One region of the Paenibacillus sp. FSL W7-1332 genome, then DNA from elsewhere that is predicted to be linked to it. Evidence: a T-box and tRNA genes for the amino acid it is inferred to sense, from the RefSeq annotation. Region 1 holds a T-box; the other holds one or more tRNA genes.
What was found. A T-box is a leader RNA that pairs with one kind of tRNA and senses whether it is charged. The one in region 1 lies ahead of tyrS (tyrosine--tRNA ligase), so its partner is inferred to be a tRNA-Tyr.
Positions count from the first base shown of each region.

Region 2: it has a tRNA-Tyr gene. The T-box ahead of tyrS (tyrosine--tRNA ligase) is inferred to sense a tRNA for this amino acid. The anticodon was not compared.

Region 1 is NZ_CP150209.1:2,344,284-2,355,346, reverse strand. Features, by position in the region: gene MKX98_RS10280 (sensor domain-containing diguanylate cyclase) at 1-463, opposite strand, end outside; gene rpsD (30S ribosomal protein S4) at 997-1,599, shown strand; gene tyrS (tyrosine--tRNA ligase) at 1,685-2,938, opposite strand; T-box leader at 2,990-3,248, opposite strand; gene MKX98_RS10265 (transglycosylase domain-containing protein) at 3,393-6,500, shown strand; gene acsA (acetate--CoA ligase) at 6,690-8,414, opposite strand; gene MKX98_RS10255 (GNAT family N-acetyltransferase) at 8,700-9,332, shown strand; gene MKX98_RS10250 (5'-methylthioadenosine/adenosylhomocysteine nucleosidase) at 9,444-10,145, opposite strand; gene ccpA (catabolite control protein A) at 10,254-11,063, opposite strand, start outside.
Region 2 is NZ_CP150209.1:6,368,382-6,379,444, forward strand. Features, by position in the region: gene MKX98_RS28950 (peptide chain release factor 3) at 1-881, opposite strand, end outside; gene zwf (glucose-6-phosphate dehydrogenase) at 1,003-2,550, opposite strand; gene MKX98_RS28960 (YwmB family TATA-box binding protein) at 2,688-3,530, opposite strand; gene MKX98_RS28965 (response regulator transcription factor) at 3,835-4,479, opposite strand; gene MKX98_RS28970 (sensor histidine kinase) at 4,463-5,536, opposite strand; gene liaF (cell wall-active antibiotics response protein LiaF) at 5,578-6,222, opposite strand; gene MKX98_RS28980 (PspA/IM30 family protein) at 6,392-7,078, opposite strand; gene MKX98_RS28985 (PspC domain-containing protein) at 7,080-7,559, opposite strand; gene MKX98_RS28990 (PspA/IM30 family protein) at 7,562-8,239, opposite strand; gene MKX98_RS28995 (hypothetical protein) at 8,308-8,607, opposite strand; tRNA gene MKX98_RS29000 (tRNA-Leu) at 9,036-9,115, opposite strand; tRNA gene MKX98_RS29005 (tRNA-Arg) at 9,124-9,200, opposite strand; tRNA gene MKX98_RS29010 (tRNA-Cys) at 9,213-9,286, opposite strand; tRNA gene MKX98_RS29015 (tRNA-Gly) at 9,298-9,372, opposite strand; tRNA gene MKX98_RS29020 (tRNA-Gln) at 9,388-9,462, opposite strand; tRNA gene MKX98_RS29025 (tRNA-His) at 9,479-9,554, opposite strand; tRNA gene MKX98_RS29030 (tRNA-Trp) at 9,579-9,652, opposite strand; tRNA gene MKX98_RS29035 (tRNA-Tyr) at 9,659-9,743, opposite strand; tRNA gene MKX98_RS29040 (tRNA-Thr) at 9,748-9,823, opposite strand; tRNA gene MKX98_RS29045 (tRNA-Phe) at 9,846-9,921, opposite strand; tRNA gene MKX98_RS29050 (tRNA-Asp) at 9,990-10,066, opposite strand; tRNA gene MKX98_RS29055 (tRNA-Met) at 10,097-10,173, opposite strand; tRNA gene MKX98_RS29060 (tRNA-Val) at 10,261-10,336, opposite strand; tRNA gene MKX98_RS29065 (tRNA-Glu) at 10,512-10,586, opposite strand; tRNA gene MKX98_RS29070 (tRNA-Ser) at 10,603-10,694, opposite strand; tRNA gene MKX98_RS29075 (tRNA-Asn) at 10,700-10,775, opposite strand; rRNA gene MKX98_RS29080 (23S ribosomal RNA) at 10,931-11,063, opposite strand, start outside.

The DNA.
Region 1 (11,063 bases):
GTGATTGTTCCGGCTCCATTGCCTGTGAGGAAACACTGACCATCACCGCAAATACATCACCATGAATGCGAGTGAAGAGCGGGACAGCGCACAGCACGCTTCCCTCAAACGAACCCTTTCCCATTCCTTGCGCCGCTTCCTTGGTGTTCAAAGCAAGCGATAATGTCTCATCTTCACTTACATTAAGGTATTCCGTTATATCGGAAGCCCCTGTCAGCCAAGCTCCCTCATGAGAAAGAAGGGCCCAGCTGAATTTCTTCATCGCCTGTGTGCCTGCGCTTTCTCTTAGCCACTCCAGATAGCTGTCTGATATGAGAGGCTGAATATAAGGGAAATCATGAGGTGTAATATCCAAGCTCTGAAGCCAAAAGCAAGGCTCGTTTCCAGGAATTGGCTCGGCATCATGAAACATAACTGCAGAGCCGGGAGAGCTTTCATACACTTTCCGTTGATCTTCTGACATATTGGGCGCTCCTTTGCACCATTATAAAAGGCCTATCCAAGACTGGCGTTCCGATTCATAATGTAAGGATCCATTTGGCTGCCGCATGAATGGCGGTAACCCAGCTGTTCAACATGTTGGGAGGGTGCTGCATAAACACCAGATAGATGTTACAATATGTAACTAGATAAATGAGACTACTTAATCCAATATCATCTTACTCTTTTCTACCCATTTTTGCATTAAAATTTATGCGTTTTTCACAATATTTTTAGGTCCATGGACCTATCGACAAAATTAGACAAAATCCAAGTTATAGTAAGTTGCAGGTTGAACTTGACTTTATATCATTACTTCATATAATATTTATTGTTGAGTAAGAATGCAATGCATTCCATGAATTTGGGCGGGTTGTGTCACCCTCACGTTATTTGTTACTGACAGGACAGCGGCTGAACTTTCCTGGCAGATCTTCCGGCGATTTCGGTAGAGCAAACAAATACGGCGCAAATAGAGCCCTAATGAAACTTTAATTAAAAAGGAGTCTATATAACATGGCACGTTACACCGGTCCTAAATTTAAATTAAGCCGTCGTCTGGGAATCTCCCTGAGCGGTACAGGTAAAGAATTGGCTAAACGCCCTTTCCCTCCAGGTCAGCATGGTCCTAACCAACGGAGAAAAGTCAGCAACTATGGTATGCAGCTTCAAGAAAAGCAAAAGCTGCGTCATATGTACGGCTTGGGCGAGAAGCAATTTAAAACCCTGTTTAACAAAGCAACTGGCATGAAAGGTATCGCTGGTGAGAACTTTATGTTCCTGCTTGAGAGCCGTCTGGACAACCTGGTTTACCGTCTTGGCTTCAGCAATTCCCGTGCGGGTGCTCGCCAATTGGTAGCTCACGGTCACGTGACTGTGAACGGCAAGAAAGTCGATATCGCTTCTTACGCTGTAAGCACTGGCGATGTAATCGGTCTTCGTGAAAGAAGCCGCGGCCTTTCCTCCATCAAGGAAGCTTTGGCTAACCGTGTACATCTTCCAGCTTACCTCGAATTTGATGAAGCAGCAATGGAAGGGAAATACATCCGTCTTCCAGAACGTTCCGAACTTTCCCAAGATATCGATGAGAAACAAATCGTCGAATTCTACAACCGTTAAGATGAACTCGGAATCTAAAAACCCTGAAGGCCTTGGCCTTCAGGGTTTTTGCTGTCTCATTGAATCCTCTTCAGGTTCAATAAGCTTAAGAAAGCCTCAGTCTGGCAAATTTACGCCTGCCCACTTGAACCACATCCCCATCCTGAGGCACGATCTCACCGTAAATGTCGCTGCATTTCTCCCCATTCCATTTTACGGCCCCCTGCTGAATGCTCCGTCTAGCCTCGCCATTGGAAGCGGCAAAACCGAGCAGTGTCAGTAGATTGATAAGCATAATCTTTCCTTCCTTCAATTCTCCTTCGGGTACCATGTAAACCTCAATGTCTTCAGGAAGTGCCTTCTGCTGGAATACCGTCACAAAATGCTGCTGTGCAGCATCCGCAGCCTCCCGCCCATGATACATGCAAACGAGTCTGTGCCCCAAACTCATCTTGGCATCCCGGGGATGGACAACTCCGTCCCGGAGCCCCTTCTCCAAGCTGGTTACCTCCTCACTTGCCATATCCGTGGCCAAGCTGAAGTATTTGAGCATGAGCTCATCCGGAACGGACATGGACTTACCGTACATCTCATTCGGCTCTTCATCGATACCGATGTAATTGCCCAAGCTCTTACTCATCTTCTGTACGCCGTCGAGCCCTTCAATAAGCGGCATCGTGATTGCAACCTGAGGCTCTGAGCCATACTCCTTCTGCAGGGTGCGTCCCATCAGCAAGTTAAACTTCTGATCCGTCCCACCAAGCTCGACATCGGTCTTAAGCGCCACAGAATCCATCCCCTGCATCAACGGGTAAAAAAATTCATGGATGCTGATCGGAAGCCCGCTCTGATACCGTTTGGTAAAATCATCGCGCTCGAGCATCCGTGCCACCGTCACCTTTGCCGATAAGCTGACCACATCGGCAAAAGTCATCGGCGCAAGCCACTCGGAGTTGTAATATACCTTCGTTTTTTCAGGATCCAATACCTTGTATATTTGTTTTTTGTACGTTTCCGCATGCCGTCTAACATCTTCTTCCGACAGCTGCTTACGCGTATCGGATTTGCCTGTCGGATCTCCGATTCTGCCGGTAAAGTCCCCAATGATGAGCTGTACTTCATGTCCGAGTTCCTGGAACTGACGCAGCTTCTGCAGCACGACGGTATGCCCGACGTGAAGATCGGGCGCTGACGGGTCCATTCCCAGCTTCACGCGCAGCGGCTCGCCGGTTACAACCGATTTCATCACCTTCTGCCTCATCGCTTCTTCCGGGATGATCTCCACTGCTCCACGGGAGATCACCTCCATCTGCCGTTCCACCTCTTGCTGCTGAACGTTCGATATACCATCCCACTTCATGTTTCCGCAAGCCTCCCTCTATTTATGAACGCAAAAAAGCTCCTACTCATCCCAAGGGACGAGTAGGAGCGCTCGCGTTACCACCCTAATTAGAATCCGTTACCACAAGGAACGGATTCTCACTTCATTGCCATAACGGGTTGTCATCCCGGAACCGGACTACTGTAACAGCCGCACAGGTGTACGGCTCCTTTTCCCCCGGTCAGCTCCGGACGGTAATTCAAAGGGGCTCGTTATCGGTTTGCACCACCCACCGACTCTCTGGAAACGAAAGGCTCCGCCTTCTACTGGGGTCCTTCAAAGCTTTTCACGATATGAACTTTGCATTATTTGTATCATATGCTTTCCGAAAAAGTCAATCTTCCTCAAAAAAGGACACGCTATATAGGGACACATGATTCAAAACCTTCGATTTATGCTATAATAGGTGCGTTAAAAGGAGGAGTATACATTCATGGTTGAGGAGAAAAAACAAGAGCCTGAAAAACAGAAGAAACCGCGTAAACGGTCCTTTCTGCGGGTGCTCGGATCCGTCATCGGATGGCTCTTTGTGGTGGGTCTGATGGGCGTTTTGTTCGCCGGAGGAGCCGTAGCTGGCTACGTGACCTCTATTGTTGAGAATGAGCCGGTAAGATCCAGAGCTCTCATCGAGAATACGGTGAACGACAATGCCATAACGGGCTTCGCCTACTTCGCGGATGGCTCACCGATCGGGCAGCTTAGAACCGAAGAAGACAGACGACCTGTGGAATTCAAGGATATTCCCCAGTTTGTTAAGGATGCCGTCGTATCCATAGAAGACAACCGTTTTTATACACATAAGGGTGTTGACATAAAAGGTACCGCTCGCGCCGTAAAAGAACGCGTCCTGAACGAACCGGTTCAAACCGGCGGCAGCACGTTGACGCAACAGCTGGCCAGGCTCACTTTTTTAAGTCGCGACAAAACCGATAACCGCAAGGTAAAAGAAATGCTGCTTGCCATGCGGATGGAACGCTTTTTGAGTAAAGACCAAATTTTAACAGCCTACTTGAACAAGGTTCCTTACGGGAATGGTTCCAGCGGATACCAGCTGTTCGGGATCAAGGCTGCCGCAAAAGGAATATTCAACATCAACAAGCTGGATGATCTGAACGTGGCTCAAGCTGCATATTTGGCGGGTCTGCCGCAGCTTCCATCCTCCTACTCGGCCTTCAACGGCAAAGGAGAATTTGACGAGAAAGCATTTAAACGGGCAGTAAACCGGCAACACCGCGTGCTGGCAAGCATGCTGGAAGAAGGCAAAATAACACAAGCCGAATATGAAGAGGCCAAGGCATTCGATATCAAAAAATCGCTTGCTCCTCGCACGCAGAAGGCCTATGTGACTTATCCTTATCTCATGATGGAAGTAGAACGTCAAGCATCGAATATTCTGATGCAGCTGAGCGAGGAAGCGGAAGAGAACGCAAAAGGCACACAAGCGAACTCCGATCTGATGGATGCTTCCCGGGCCCAGCTCAGCACCGGCGGTTACCGTGTTTACACCACCATCGACCGGACATTATACAAGACCATGCGCTCCATCGCGGAGGATGACAGCAACTACTTGCCTGACAGCCAGGAAAAAGGAATGGAACAAACCGCCGCGATGATGATCGACAACAAAACCGGCGCCATTCTCGGCATGATTGAGGGCAGGGATTTTAACACAGAACAAATGAATTACGCCACACAAATGAAACGACAACCTGGATCTGCCATGAAACCTATTGCCGCCTATTTACCGGCACTCGATTCGGGAGCGATTCAACCTGCCAGCGTGGTGGACGATTCACCGATCATCTTAAAGGACTACAGCAAAGTGTTCCATATTCCCAAAAACTCGTACACCGGGTACAGAGGATTGATGACGGCACGACAGGCATTGAACGATTCGACCAATACGGTGGCCCTCAAACTGTTTAACAACACGGTCGGAATCGAGAAGGCTTGGGAGTTTTCCAAGAAGCTGGGTATCACTACCTTGGAGGAAGACGATTATAACGCTTCAACAGGTGTACTCGGCGGGCTTCATTACGGCGTGACAGTAGAAGAACTCACCAATGCATACAGTTCCATCGGCAATCAAGGCAAATTCACGGATGCTTTCATGATTGAGAAAATCGTGGATTCCAAAGGCAATATTGTCTATAAACATGAAGTAAAACCGGAGCAGGTGTTCTCCGAGCAGACAGCGTATCTTATGACGGATATGCTCCGAACCGTCATCACGAACGGAACAGGCAGCAAGGTCAGAGACACGTACAAGAAATTCAATGAGGTTCCGGTCGTTGGTAAAACCGGATCTACCCAGAACTACGGGGATGTCTGGTTCATGGGATACTCACCTGATGTGACGCTTGGCGTATGGGTCGGATACAAAGAACAAAAAAATACGCTCGTTGGAGACCAGCGCAAGCACGCACAGGCCATTTGGGCAAGAATCATGAACGAAGCAACCGACGTTAAGCCGGATCTGTTCCCAACCAAAACGTTTGAGAAGCCTGAAGGCATAACCTCCAAAACGGTTTCGGCGTACAGCGGCAAACTGCCGACCGCCTTAACGGACAGATTCGTAACGGATCTGTTTAATGTGAAGTTTGTGCCTACCGAAAGCGATGATGGCATCGCAAAAGCGAAATATATCACCTATCGGGGTGTAAATTACATTCCACATGAAGCAACGCCTCTGGATATGTTGAGAGAACAAATCGTAATCAAGCGTGAGAAACCCATTGATGAGCTGATTATAGAGCTGCAGAACGCCCTGAAGGTCATGAAAGGTGAAAAGAGATCACTGGAATCTTATCTGCCGCAGGACGCGAAGAAAGGGATGCCAAGCAGGCTCGACCCTAGAACGGATGATGGCAAAGCCCCTACTCCACCGAAAAATGTTCATTATTCGATGGGCAGCGGCTCGATCAGCTTTAATGCCAGCGGATCTCCTGATGTTGTCGGATACCGGCTCTTTAAGTCCGTTAACGGAAGTCCGTATACACATCAAGGGCAGGTCGTGCTTGGCGATGAGAGTCTTGTCTTCTCGGGACTTGGAGCTGACGGAATGTTTACTTCTTATTACGTTGTCGCCGTTGACGTTGCCGGCAAAGTATCTGAGCCAAGCGCCATTGTGGGCGGCACAGCGCCTGGATTCGAAGTACCGGGCGACAACGATGCGAATCCGGATGACGACATCGATAATCCGGATGATGGCTTGACTGAGGGAGATCCCAATATCGACCTGGAACTTGGGAATGAAGGTGCTGCTACCGTACCGTCTGCACCAGGTCAGCCGACCCTTGTAGCTACCCCTGAGGGCTTTCAGGCCACCTGGAGCGGCAATGCTCCAGAGGAAGAGGTTATGGTCTACAACATCTACATCAGTCCAAATAGTGACGGCAATTACCAGATTCTTGGCTCAAGTAAGAGCACGGAGTTCTATTACTCCTCTGGTAACCCAATCGGCGGTACCTTTAGAATAACTGCCGTAAATCCAATCGGTGAATCTGCTGCTTCACCGGCCGTATATTTTGAGAAAAAATAGATAGAAATATTAAAAGCCAGCCCCTCTACAGCGATCGTCTGTTGGAAGGGCTGGCTTTATTTTTGCTTAAGCAGAAACTTCTAGTCTAGTTCATCTTTTTTGGTAAAAGGAAAAGCGCCTGTCTCAAAAAAACTGACAATGAAAATGGTGGTCACCATCTTCATTGTCAGCCCTGTCTTGATCACGCTTTTAATCTTCAATCGTGGACAGATCGCCTGTCGGAAGATCCAGCTCCCACGCTTTCAGTACGCGGCGCATAATCTTACCGGAGCGTGTCTTCGGAAGTTTATCCTTAAACTCAATTTCACGAGGCGCAGCATGGGCGGAGAGTCCTTCCTTCACAAATCGGTAGATTTCATCCTTGAGCTCCTGAGTAGGTGTATACCCCTCGCGTAAAGAGATAAAGGCTTTAATGATCTCGCCACGGGTTACATCAGGCTTACCGATCACGCCTGCTTCAGCAACAGCCGGATGTTCAACCAGCTTGCTCTCGACTTCGAACGGTCCGATTCGCTCACCGGACGAATTAATCACATCGTCGATTCTGCCCTGGAACCAGAAGTATCCTTCTTCATCCATATATGCCGAATCACCTGAAATGTACCAGCCCGGAATTCGGAAGTATTCTTCATACTTCGCCTCGTTATTCCAAATTTTTCTCATCATGGACGGCCAAGGTGTCTTGATTGCCAAATTCCCCATCGTGTACGGAGCCACTTCTTTCCCCTGATCGTCCAGGATAGCCGCTGTAATGCCCGGCACCGGGCGCCCCATGGATCCTGGCTTGATCGCCATGCCCGGGTAATTACAGATCAACTGTCCGCCAGTCTCTGTCATCCACCATGTGTCATGGATACGCTGCTTGTAAGCCTTGTGTCCCCAACGCACCACCTCGGGATTAAGCGGCTCGCCAACGGATAAAATATGCCGTACATGGCTCAGATCATATTGGTCGATAAGCTCGGAGCCGGCACCCATTAACATGCGGAAGGCGGTGGGAGCACTGTACCATACCGTTACCTTATTGTTCACCAAAGTACTGTACCAATCCTGCGGACTGAAACGGCCTCCGCGAATGACATTGGTAACCCCGTTCAACCACGGTGCAAAAATGCCGTAGGACGTACCGGTAACCCAGCCCGGATCCGCCGTGCACCAATATATATCATCTTCCCTTAAATCCAAAACAACCTTGCCCGTATAATAATGCTGAATCATGGCATTCTGCACGTGATAGACGCCCTTCGGTTTCCCGGTAGAGCCTGACGTATAGTGCATGATCAATCCATCTTCCCGTTCAAGCCATTCAATCTCCAGCTCACTTGATGCTGCTTCAACTTCCTCGTGGTAGCTTACTAGCCGCGGGTCCTCCTCTTCAATCTCGCCCACAACAAAAATATGCTTCAGTTCAGGCAACTCGTCTCGCTTCACACGTGACAACAGTGCAGGCGTCGTAATCAGTGCAATCGCTCCACTGTCCTCCAGACGATCCTTTACAGCCGTCTCCATAAACGCCTCGAACAATGGGCCGACCACGGCGCCAACCTTCAGAATGCCCAGCAAACCGGCATAGAGCTCAGGACCGCGCGGCATAAAGATAAAGACCCGATCACCTTTGCTAACACCATATTTACGGAGTACATTACCGAACTTGTCGGATTTTTCTTTCAACTGCGCGTAAGTAATAGATTCCTCACGATTGGCGTCACTATACAAGAGAGCTACCTTATCTCCTCGCCCCTCTGCCACATGACGATCTATAGCTTCATAGGCCATATTCACTTTGCCCGTCTCATACCAAGTAAAATGTCTCTCGATTTCGTCCCATGAAAACTCGGAGCGTGCCTGCTCGTAACTCTTCATATTGGAATGTGAAACTTCACTTGGCAATATTTCGCTATGCGTTTGATTCATGATAACATCCTCCTCATTCTCAAATCGGTCTCCTCATAGTGGACAGCGCTTACAAAATGATTGAATGAAACATACATTTTACACATTGCGGTGGGTCGTCACGTTGTCGCAGTCTTCGAGTCATTAACCCCTGAATTCGCAAGGAAACATATCGTTAAGTACGACACAAATGTGATGATTTTATGTCGAAAAGATTATATCATAGCTCTCGTTTGCCTGTCATTGCTTTTCATTTTTTTATTTTTTTGCTATAAGTAGGGTATGGAATTGAAAGGAGCGTAACGGATGGAACACTGCAAGGTATACCAGTCTCATGTTTTGTTCCCTGAAGACCGCCGCCTGATCATCGAAGGACCTGTACCTCCCGAGCAACTATCCGAGCTAACCATGCACCCTGATCTCAAGGCATTTCGTCGTCCTGCGGAGCAGCATGAGGCATTGGTGGAAATTGCAGGCCTGCCCGAAGGCAGAATCATCATCACGAGAGACCAAGATATGATCGTTGGATATGTAACGTTTCATCACCCGGATGAGCAGGAACGCTGGTCTGAGGGCAATATGGAAGATTTGATTGAACTTGGTGCCATCGAGGTAGCGAAAGATTACCGTTCTCTGGGACTTGGGCAGCAAATGATAAAGACTGCATTTGAAGAAGAACAGATGGAGCGTTACATCGTGTTTACGACCGAGTACTACTGGCATTGGGATCTTAAAGGAAGCGGCCTTAACGTATGGGATTACCGCAAAATGATGGAGCGGTTAATGAAAATTGTAGATATGGAGTGGTACGCAACCGACGATCCGGAAATCTGCTCCCATCCTGCTAACTGTCTCATGGTCAGAATCGGACGGCACGTACCGCTTTCATCACAAGAACAATTCGATCGTATCCGTTTCAGACAGCGGTTTATGTATTAAGTCGATACCCAATAAATAAAAAAACAAACTCCCCAAGGGCTTGCCCTCGGGGAGTTTGTCTGTAGAGATGCATACTGGATATGTATGCCTACCACTCACACAAAGTTTTTACTAGAGTTTGCCCAGCATGTAGTTCACGATTTCGTGTGAACGCTTGGAAGCTTTCACGGTAAACTCAGGAAAGTTGACATGGGCAGAACCGTCAGCCTTATCCGACATGGATCTGATTACCACATAAGGCACACCGTTCATATAACATACCTGGGCAACGGCAGAGCCTTCCATTTCCGCGCAAACCCCGTTCAGATCCTCGTGAAGCGTCCGTACTGTATCACGACTAGCAATGAACTGATCGCCCGAAAGAACCTTTCCGATGACGTAATGATTCGCCGCCTGCTCTTTGCACGCTTCCTCTGCCAGCTCGATCAACGAGGGATCAGCAGGAAAATCAGACACTGCCTGATACGGAATCACGCCGCGCGCAAAGCCGAGCGGCGTCACGTCCATATCGTGCTGCATGCAGGAGGAAGAGATGACGATATCGCCAATGTTCAGCTCCGGATGCAGCGCGCCCGCCACGCCGGTAAACAATATTTTGGAAACGCCATAAGTATCAATCAAGATTTGCGTAGTAACCGCGGCATTCACCTTACCCACTCCGCTCTTGCATACAACGACGCGCTTGCCATGAATCGTTCCCGAAGCATATGTAACCCCTGCACGAACTGCCGTTTCTTTATTCTCCAGTTGACTGAGCAGCATTTCCACTTCTTCGTCCATGGCCCCGATTAGGCCAATAACCTGTGTTGTCATACCGATATCCCTCCTGAATTCAAGACCACAAAATAATCCCACCAGAAAAAAGCCCCTTTAAAACCAGGAGCTTTCTTCAAAATGGTAAATTGCTTTCATTCACACTTCTTACTCGTTCACATGACTAACCGAAAGCCGAAGAATCGTTTCATGCGGCAGAATCACGCGAGGATTCTCCACATTCTCCTTCTTCATCAGCTTGGTAAGCAAGCGCATAGCTACGGCTCCCAAATCATACATCGGTTGAGCTACCGTTGTCAGCTGTGGACGAACCATCGAAGCCATCCGAATATTATCTACGCTGATAATAGAGAAATCATCCGGTACTTTGTAGCCTTCATCCTGAATGCTATGAATAGCGCCAATTGCCATCTCATCGGTAGCAGCAAAAATAGCCGTCGGTTTCTTCTTAAGTCCCAGGAAGTATTTCATCGCTTCCACGCCTGATTCATAGCGATAGTTACCAATACGCACCAGATCCTCTTGATACTCGATGCCGGCAGTTTCCAGCGCCTTCTTGTACCCTTGGAAACGTGCATAGCCGTTCGCCGGATCCTGAAGCGTGCCGCTGATCATGGCAATCTCACGGTGCCCGTGCCGGATCAGAGTGTTTACCGCATCAAACGCAGCCTGTTCATGATCAATGTCAACAGAAGGGTAAGAACCTCTCTCGTCACTTGTCGCACAAAGAACAATCGGCACAGCCGATGTCTGGAACGCCTGGATATGCTCGTCCGTCACCGTTCCACCCATAAACAACAAACCGTCCACTTGCTTCTCAAGCAATGTGTTGATAACGCGGATTTCTTTTTCCTTACGTTTGTCGGCATTACACAAAATTATATTATAGTGGTACATGTTAGCAATATCCTCAATACCACGGGCAATCTCCGCAAAGATCGAGTTCGAAATGTCAGG
Region 2 (11,063 bases), 3.5 Mb from region 1:
TCGGTTGGTTCCACCACACCCTCCGTACTGCGGCGCGGCTCCGGCTTCGGCGCAAGCTGAAGAAAGTTCTCCAGGAAGGTCTGAACGCCGAAATTGTTGATCGCACTGCCGAAAAATACAGGTGTTAGCTGACCCTGCATAACTTTTTCCAGATCAAATTGGTCTCCGGCAACATCCAGCAGCTCGAGGTCTTGACATAACTGATCATGCAGGTAATCGCCTGCCATCTCGCGAATGATCGGATCCTCATAGCCTTCGACCTTCTGTACCTTAATCGTGGAATGGTCGTCGCCCTGGAACAATTCAACCTGATTTTTAACCCGGTCGTACACGCCGCACAGGTCACGCCCGGAGCCGATCGGCCAATTCATCGGTACGGAGCGGATGCCGAGAACCTGCTCAAGCTCCTCCATCAGATCAAACGGGCTGCGCCCTTCGCGGTCGAGTTTGTTGATAAAGGTAAAGATCGGAATGCCCCGCTTCGCACAAACCTGAAACAGCTTGATGGTCTGGGCCTCGACCCCTTTGGCTACGTCAATCAACATGACGGCGCTGTCAGCGGCGGTCAGCGTACGATAGGTATCCTCACTAAAGTCTTGGTGACCCGGCGTATCCAATATATTAATCCGATGCCCTAAATAATCAAATTGCATAACAGACGAGGTAACCGAGATTCCCCGCTGCTTCTCGATCTCCATCCAGTCACTCGTTGCATGCTTGCTCGCTTTACGAGCTTTAACCGATCCAGCCAGACGAATGGCGCCCCCAAACAAGAGCAGCTTCTCGGTCAGTGTTGTTTTACCGGCGTCAGGGTGGGAAATAATCGCAAACGTGCGGCGCTTATCCACTTCCTGCTGCAGTTCATCTATTTGCTTTGCCATTTCACTTATCCCTTCGTAACTAAAGTCATGTATATCATTGTACCACAATTTATACGCAAATCATCCCCATGCGCCATGCGCATGAGGATGATTTTTAACACGTAAATTTTAGAAAATGATCTTAGTTTTTGAACCACACCACATTATCCTCAAGCTGACCGTTTACCGGCCACCAGTGGAATCCGTCTTCCTTCAACAGCTCATCCGCTTTGTCAGGTCCCCACGATCCAGCAGGATACGATTCCAGCTCGCCCTGGTTCTCTCTCCATGCGCTGGCGATACGATCCACGAAGGACCATGCCGAAGCCACTTCATCCCAGCGCGTAAAGTAGGTGGAGTCTCCACGAGCAGCGTCATGCAGCAGACGCTCATACGCCTCAGGAGAATTAATGCCCACGATGCAGCTTTGGCAGAAGTCCATCGCTACAGGAGCGATCTCGGATTCAGATCCCGGCTTCTTCGCGTTAATCTTCACGTAAATGCCTTCCATCGGATTGACGCGAATAACGAGCAGGTTAGGCTCCAGGGAATGCTTTTGGCCCAGGTATACGTTGGTTGGCATCCGTTTGAACTCGACAACCACCTCGGTTGTCTTAACCGGGAGACGTTTGCCCGTACGGATATAGAACGGTACGCCAGCCCAGCGGAAGTTATCCACGAAGACTCTGGCGGCAAAATAGGTTTCCGTATTGGATTCCGGATTCACTTTGTCCTCTTCACGGTATGCCGGCAGATCTTTGCCACCCGCGGAACCGCTCGTATACTGACCGCGAACTACGTTGTTCTTCACTTCTTCATGCGTGGCATACGGACGCAAGGAGCGAAGCACCTTCACCTTCTCGTCGCGGATATCCTCTGCAAGCAGTCGGCTAGGCGGCTCCATCGCAATCATAGTCAGCAGCTGTAGCATATGGTTCTGGCCCATATCCCTTAGAGCGCCTGCATGATCATAGTACCCGCCGCGCTCCTCGACACCAACCGTTTCACCAAGCGTGATTTGGATGTTGGCGATATGCTTGTTGTTCCACAGCGGCTCGAAGAAAGCATTCGCAAAACGTATAACTTCGATGTTCTGTACCATTTCTTTACCCAGATAATGGTCAATCCGGTAGATCTCTTCTTCCTTGAACACTTTACGGATCTCTTCGTTCAGCTTGGCAGCCGACTCCAGATCGTAGCCGAACGGCTTCTCGATCACAAGACGGTTCCAGCCTTCTCCGTCGAGCATACCGCCCTTCATCAGGTTAAACGATACGCTGCCAAACAATTCCGGTGCAAGCGCCAGATAAAACAAGCGGTTGCCCGGTATATTAAATTTTGTTTCCAATTGCTCCGTTTGTTCGCGAAGCTCACGGAAACCGTCAATATTGTTAATATCTAAAGATTTATATTCAAAATGTTGTGCAAATGCATTCCATTCACTATCCTGTTCCGAACTATATCGGCAGAATTCCTGAATTGAACGATACACGTCCTCCCGAAACTCTTCCTGGGTGCGCGGACGCCGCGCCACGCCGATTACCGCAAAATCCTCATCCAGTTTTCCTTCACGATAAAGACTGTAGATCGCCGGAAACAACTTACGTCTTGCCAAATCACCAGTCGCTCCAAAGATGAAAAATACAGCTCCCGGTGTCTTCATTGTATCTAGATTTTGATTTTCAGCCATGGCTCCTCATTCTTTCTATGAATTATAGTGTATTTTTATGCATCGGCACTTAACTCGATGTGATGACATTTTAGCATATTCATTTCAAGTATGCTATCACATTCCGCATTTTTTCATCCGAGTTTCAGAAATCATTTTCAATATTCTATTGTAATGACGGGAAATCCGATCGTTATTCTACTACTTTTCTTCATCGAATCTTCATGCACCGCGATCTGCATATGAATCGGCGTGTCGCCACTCATCACAAAAGCGCCCAGTGAAGGAACCTCATATGAACGGCTTTGTGTTGTGTCATCTGCATAATCCTCAACGGGGCGAAGCGAGAGTTTTTGGGCTACTGCCTCTTCTACCTGAGCCATCGTTCCATCAACGCTAGCCGTCTCCGATGCATATCCTTGAATGGACGCATTCCAGGAGTTCGATATGCCTGCTTGCTTCATCATCTCTTGAATCTGCTGCTGCAGGGTCATCATTTCCCGGGACTGTCCAGCTGCTTCTCCTACAAGCATGGCTCTGACATAGCTATGACCCTCCTTCGTGAAAGCCCAGTCCAGATGCACCGATACACCGGAGAGCACGCCTTCTGCTTGGAATACTTCATTTCCCTGAAGCTGGGACGTTGTAATCCCGGAGAGCCCCATTGTACGAGCCAGCTGCTCAGCCGTTGTCTTAGCTTGATCCTTCGATATGGAATTTATCATTTCACCTTGAATTTTTACCGTGAGTATTGCCGAAGGCTCCATATGTTCTTGCCCAAGCGCCGCCAGAAGTATTAGATCGCTTTCTGCTGCTTCCCCAGCTCTAGTTATTCCATTGACACCTGTTTCTACCGTTCCGCCCGAAGCTGACGCTTCTCCTGCATGCGGAGCTGATCCGTTTCGATTGCTGTCCGTTGTCCCCGCAAAACCCGCCATCATAGCTGCTGCCCCGCACAGCAACAACATCATCACAATGATCTGTAAACGCATCTTCCGCATGGTCAGTCACGCCTCCCCGTTCGAATCTATCAATCTAGTAAAAGGATGGCCTCGTTACCGCGGATTTATACCTCGCTTTTTAAATAGCTCCTTCATCGGGCTGTATGTAGAGATTCCTTCTTCCCTGTCAATAAATAAAAAAAGCTCCCGATCCGGGAGTCTTTAAGCCTGCCTTTCATTGTTATATGGATATGTTTATAACTTACGCATCGCATCATGGATCTGCTTTCGTACCACGCTCAACATCTCAGCATCTTAGATATGTTTATGTCACGACCATCGCATAAAAAAGAGCCGGCATTCTTTACTCAGCCAGCCCATTTTTATAAGCGTAGATGGCAGCCTGGGTTCGATCCTCTACCCCCAGCTTGCCTAATATATTCGTTACGTGAAACTTCACGGTTTTGATGCCTATAATCAAATCATCAGCAATATCCTGATTCGACTTGCCCTGCGCCACCAGTCGCAGCACTTCCATTTCCCGGTCCGTAAGGTCGTTATGCGCCGGAGCTTCATTTTGCGGATGCCGGAATCGATTCATCATCTTGGAGGCAACCTGCGACTCCAGCACCGACTGCCCGCGTGCGGCTGCACGTATAGCATCAGCTACTTCAGAAGCACGGGATGTCTTCAATAAATAACTGAACGCACCTGCTTCAATAACCGGATACATCTTCTCATCGTCCAGATAGCTGGTCAGTACAATGACCTTAAGATTAGGAAACTGATTCATCAATTGGCGCGTCGTCTCGATTCCATCCATTCCGTCCATCACCAAATCCATCAGCACCACATCAGGATGATATTCCTGCGCTAAGCGTATCCCTTCCTCGCCGCTGCCCGCTTCACCAACCACCTCGATGCCGTCCTCTGTACCAAGCACAGCCGCTAAACCGATCCGGACCATCTCATGATCATCCACCAGCAGCACTTTAATCGGCGTTTCCATCTACATCCCCCCGTTTGCGTTCTTCGTTTATGAGTGGCACAACGATCTCAATTCGAGTCCCTTTACCCGGTGCTGTTATAAATTGTACCGAGCCCCCGATCTCCGTCACCCGTTCCTGCATCGTCGATAGGCCGTAGGAAGTCTGTTTCTTGTCATCCAATTCAAATCCGATCCCATCGTCCCGCAGCATCACCCGAACGGTGTTCTGCCTGCGGTGAATACGAATATCCATTTTCTCCGCTTTCGAGTGTCTGAGGGTGTTCGACATGGCCTCCTGGATAATCCGGAACAGATGATTTTCGATCCCTTTGAGCAAATGTATGTCATCGTCCATTTCAAACGTAATTTCCATAGGTACTTTGATTCGCAATTCCTTAATCAGTTCACGCAGCCCCTGCTCAAGTGCCTTTCCTTCGAGATAAACCGGCCGCAGATGAAGAAGAAGCGCCCTCATCTCGGACTGGGCTACAGCCGACATTTCCTCGATCAGAGCCACCTGGCGCTGCGCTTTGTCAAAATCCTTATCCAGCGTCCTGCCCACAGCGGTTGCCGTCATCGAGATGGCAAACAGCTGCTGAGAAACCGCATCATGGAGCTCGCGCGCCAGACGCTGCCTCTCTTCCACAATCGCCGTAACCCTGGCCTGCTCGGCAAGCTGGGCATTGTTCGTAGATAACCGCTGCAAGGAAGACACCTGATCCTCCCAGCGTTTGCTGATCTTCACCAGCTGTTCTCCAAGCCGGCCCACTTCGTCTTCGCCGATGTCCGGCATGACGTCCGTAAGGCTGCCTTTTTCCCAGTTCACCAGCGTTTCCCTCACAAGATCGACCCGTCGTTTTACCCGGTATCCCTGGAAGAAGCCATAGATCGCACCCAGCCCGATCGGCAGCAATACGATGGTAATGCCGGCTTCGATCCGGTTCTTCCACGTCTCAAGCGGTTGAAGATAACCATATGTATATAATAAATATAGGACAACGAGCATGACAACCAATCCCAGAAGGGTCCCCTCACGCATACTTCGGGTAATCATATTTGCTTTCTTTTCCGTTTCCACGGGGCAACCCTCCTGAATGGTTTACACAAAACTTACGTTTATTATGTCATTCTTATATTCAAATCTCCGCCCAAATAAGAAACAATAAATTTCACTTTATATTCACTGGTCTCATAATTGGGTGATTTATACCGCACGCGGTTTAATATGCCGGTTTCCTTCCGGTCGTCCATATGAATGGAGCCAAACAGGATGGATGCTTCGATCTCCACCCCATAGTAGTCCGGAATCATCAGATCAATATCCCCCAGCATCCCATGGAACATCAGGACCGTTTGGCGTTCCTCCGGAAGGGCCAGGGACAGATCCACATCCGCCTCTCCCAGCACATGCCACACACTCAGACTGCGCATCACCCACGGAGCCCGGTCCCAATCAAAGTTGGACATAAAGTTCTGCTTCTGAATGTATTTCGTCGTGGTATGAGCTCGTTTGGACTTGCCATAAAAAATACCTAGCGATATCAAGCTGATGCCGATAATCAACATGAGATGCTCCAGCAGCAGCAGTACGGCACCTACTCCGAGCAGAATGTATCCCTTCTTCACATGTCCATGCCTGATCTGAAGGACACCTGCAAACATGAGTAACAGGGCGACAATGGTGAAGAAACCAAACCATCGGCCGAAAAGCAAAATAAAACCCAAGCTGATTAAACCAACTGCTATCCAGCGGTTTCTGTCCATGTCGCACCTCCTTGATGGCCAAGATATAAGCTCGGAAAAGCCATATCAGTGAGACGTTCCCCACTGTATGGCTTTGCCTGTACTATACGACAATCTCATTCGTATAGCATATCATATGAACATGGTGTTCGAATACGGTTTAATACTATTTTGCTGACTTGCTAAGGAATTACTCGGACTTCGAAGAATTCCCCATTTTGTTTTTCAAAGCTTGCAGCTGCTCATCCACCTTCAATTGCTTCTCAGCGTCCACCGGGCTTGTGTATACTGCGTTGTTAGGACGGTATGGGGCGCGAAGCACATCAGCTTCTGCTTCCATTTGCATGATTTTCTCCTCCATGCGATGGAAGCCCATCGAAGCACTGCCGCTTTCGATCGTGTGCAAGCTGCTCACTTGAGACATTTGCTTCTTCGCTTTAGCCATTTGAGCGCGGGCTACAAGCTCATTGCGCTTGTTGCGCATTTTGTAGAACTCGTCTTTCATTTCATGCAGCTGAGCTACAAGCTCTTTTGCTTGAGTCTCGGATTGCAGGTGCAATTCCACGTACTCGGTTTCTTTTTGATCGAAATAGATTTTTTCTTCCAGCAGCTTGCGAGCCACTTCTTCTTGACCATTCTTCAGAGCCAATTCAGCTTGAGCTTCACGTTGTGCCGCCATCTTCACAGCCTCATCGACGCGCTGCTTCATACGACGCTCATTAGCCATTTGCTTCGCAACCGTTACCTCTGCCTCATGAATTTCTGCCTCCATGTCGCGCAGGTACTGGTTCAACATTACGATCGGATCCTCTACTTTATCCAGCAGTTCATTCACCGATGCTTTCGTCATATCCTTAATTCTTTTAAATACTCCCATGTTATTTATCTCCCTTCTCATAGTTCGAAAGTTTTTTCTTCAATTCTTCGATTTCTTTTTGCATTGCTTTTCTTTCAATATCCTTCATCATCGCATCCAGATCGGAATCCGTTGACGCGTTGTTTCTTGTACCATTGGGACGGTCATATTTGGGACCAAAGCTACTATGCTCATTAGGATAGCCTTGACGTCCATAAGAATCATTATAGCTGTTGTAGCCTGGTCCAGGGCCCGGATGATCGTTGTAACGGTATCCGCCGCCATGTCTGCCCTGTGGACCATACGGATCGTGATAATACGGCTCCTTAGGTACTACAAGGGATGCAATCAGATAGATCAACAGCGTTGTACCGCCTGTGAAAAAGATACTGACTACAAATATGATTCTAAGTAGGGTAGATTCGACTCCGAAATGATCGGATATACCGCCGATCAACCCTGTGAACATTTTGTCTCGGGTGGAACGGTACAATCTAGTCATGGTTACTCCTTTCCGCTGTTATTCAGCTTTTGCTTCAGGCGGGCAAGTTCTTTTTCTAATACAGTGGAGACCGATTCACCAGCCTGTTCCATGTATTCCTGCCCCATGCGGCGTAAATCGCGAAGACTTCTGGCTTCCAGTTCCCAGTCGCTGATACGGTCTTCGAGGCGATTGAACATCTTCGGTACGTCATGACCGCCGCCGTAGGAGCCCGTACGTTCATTCATTTTCTGCTGAAGACGAAGGGTTTCCACTCGGGCAACATAATATTGACGCTTGCTGTATACCGTCTGATATTCCATCCGCAGCTCACCGAGCTGCTCCTCGATTTCTTTTAGCGACTCCAGGCTTGAGGACAACAGGCCTTGATACTGCTCGATCTTTTCCTCATAGATCAGTTTTTCCTGCAATGCCAGCTTGGCAAGATGTTCTTCGCCGGCCTTCAGTGCAAGCAGTGCCTGCTCTTCGCGTTTATATCGCATGGATTCGGCTTGATCCACCTGCTGCTTCAGCTGTCTGGAATGTACTTGGCATTGCTGCTGCAGCTTCTCAGCCTCAGCAATGTCCTGTCTGGTTGAATGTAGGAACTGGTCGATCAATCGAACCGGATCCTGGCTCTGCTCGAGCTTTTCATTCAATGTTGCTACGGTTATGTCTCTTATCCGCCGGAAAACACTCATATTGGCTTAGCCCTCCTCATCTATCATGATCTGTTGTTCATGCATGTTATTTAATGTAGTGGTTTTTATCAATAACGGGGTCTACCATTCTTCAATCGAGACAACCCGTAGATGATCAAGATAATTCCAAAGATCGGACCGATCAGCCAAGACAGTTTACCCATCAACCAGATCACACCGATACCGAGAATAACCCATCCCATCAAGGTGTTACCTCTCCGGATCCCGTAGTATCCCAAAGCGACCATCAGGATTGGAATTAGAAGACTGAACAACCACCCAAGCAGAGGACCGAATACTCCAAGGAGAACCAAGATCCCTACACCAATCAACAGGATACTCATTCCATTTCCTTTTGAATTTCTCATTTATACACCGCCTTTCTGTTGTTTGATCGTTGTTTCTTTTGTTCAACCTTATGACTCTATTCTAGGTAATTTTGAGTTTCGCTAAAACGGCCTGGGGACGGTTTTTGAACCTAGACCTAAGGCGGGGCCTTCTACAGACCTACGTCCAACCCTGCACTGGATCGATTAATCGAAGGGTTTGCTTGTATAGATGAATCCGGCTGGATCATCTTTGTTTTACCTATAAAGAACGTGGTTTCTAATGATAGTTTAGTTTAAGGAGTGTAGCTTGAAGAAGATCTGAAGGTGATAGAAAAGCCCCCTGTAAAGGTAACTGGAGAGATAGCATGCAGAATGGAGTCTAATATTTAAATCACGAAGTAGCAATCGATGTAGATGCAACGAAAAAAGGAATGCAGACGTTTATCGTCTACATTCCTTTTTGATGATGCCGGTGAAGGGACTCGAACCCCCACGGTTTCCCTCACGATTTTGAGTCGCGCGCGTCTGCCAATTCCGCCACACCGGCTTACATTATGGCGTGCCCTAAGAGATTCGAACTCCTGACCTTTTGATTCGTAGTCAAACGCTCTATCCAGCTGAGCTAAGGGCACATAAGTTTGTAATGGAGGCGCCACCCAGATTCGAACTGGGGATAAAGCTTTTGCAGAGCTGTGCCTTACCACTTGGCTATGGCGCCAGAAATAAAAATGGAGCGGACGACGGGAATCGAACCCGCGACCCTCGCCTTGGCAAGGCGATGCTCTACCGCTGAGCCACGTCCGCAAACATAAAAATCAATGGCTGGGGATATAGGATTCGAACCTATGCATGACGGAGTCAAAGTCCGTTGCCTTACCGCTTGGCTAATCCCCAATATGATTTTGTAATATGGGGCGATCGAGGGGAATTGAACCCCCGAGTGCCGGAGCCACAATCCGGTGCGTTAACCACTTCGCCACGACCGCCATACTGAAACACTGTGATACGATTGGCAGGGGCAGCAGGAATTGAACCCACACTAACGGTTTTGGAGACCGCTGTTCTACCTTTAAACTATGCCCCTAAAAACTGGTGGAGGATGATGGATTCGAACCACCGAACTCGAAGAGAGCAGATTTACAGTCTGCCGTGTTTAGCCACTTCACTAATCCTCCAGAATGGTGCCGGCGAGAGGACTTGAACCCCCAACCTACTGATTACAAGTCAGTTGCTCTACCAATTGAGCTACACCGGCATATAAAGTTATAAAACGTACATGGTGGCTCGGGACGGAATCGAACCGCCGACACGAGGATTTTCAGTCCTCTGCTCTACCGACTGAGCTACCGAGCCTTAAAGCTCTTCGCGAACTTTGACGGAACCCATATCGGATACTCATCTCATCCCAAAGTTGTAAATAATGGCGGAACTGACGGGATTCGAACCCGCGATCTCCTGCGTGACAGGCAGGCATGTTAGGCCTCTACACCACAGTTCCACGAGGCATTATCGCTATCGCGATATAAATTGGTTGCGGGGGCAGGATTTGAACCTACGACCTTCGGGTTATGAGCCCGACGAGCTACCGAACTGCTCCACCCCGCGTCATTAAAAGGGTTGATTGTATGGGGTCCCCGAAAAGTAATCGGAATTACCTACGAAGCATGCGCTTCACTTTTTGGGGATAAATCATGGTGGAGGCTGAGGGGATCGAACCCCCGACCCTCTGCTTGTAAGGCAGATGCTCTCCCAGCTGAGCTAAGCCTCCGTAACAAAGCGACTTTTATCATATCAAAATCTGATATAAGAAGCAAGTGTTTTTTTAAGAAAGTGGTGACCCGTAGGGGATACTCTCACTTCGTTCGAGACTGCGAAGTCTTTGCTTACGAAGTTATTCTCCGACGAACCGACGGGATTCTCATCCCCTGATGCAATTAAGAAAGTGGTGACCCGTAGGGGATTCGAACCCCTGTTACCTCCGTGAAAGGGAGGTGTCTTAACCCCTTGACCAACGGGCCTTGCTTAAAATAATAGTGGCGGAGAGAGAGGGATTCGAACCCTCGAGACGCTTTTGGCGCCTACACGATTTCCAATCGTGCTCCTTCGGCCAACTCGGACACCTCTCCATAAATGGCTCCCCGAACAGGACTCGAACCTGTGACAACTCGATTAACAGTCGAGTGCTCTACCAACTGAGCTATCAGGGAACAATATTCAATTCAAGTGATTGATCACCTGAAAACTAGATACGAAACGATCTTTGCGTTGATTAGAATCCGTAGCATTCACCCGATGTGGTATCGGGGTCCCCGGAAAGTATTCGGTGTCAGCTTCAAAGCTTCACTTCACTTTTTGGGGTGATTTGGATAAGCCCTCGACCGATTAGTATTGGTCAGCTCCATGCATTGCTGCACTTCCACCTCCAACCTATCTACCTCGTCGTCTTCAAGGGGTCTTACTAATTGGGAAATCTCATCTTGAGGGGGGCTTCACGC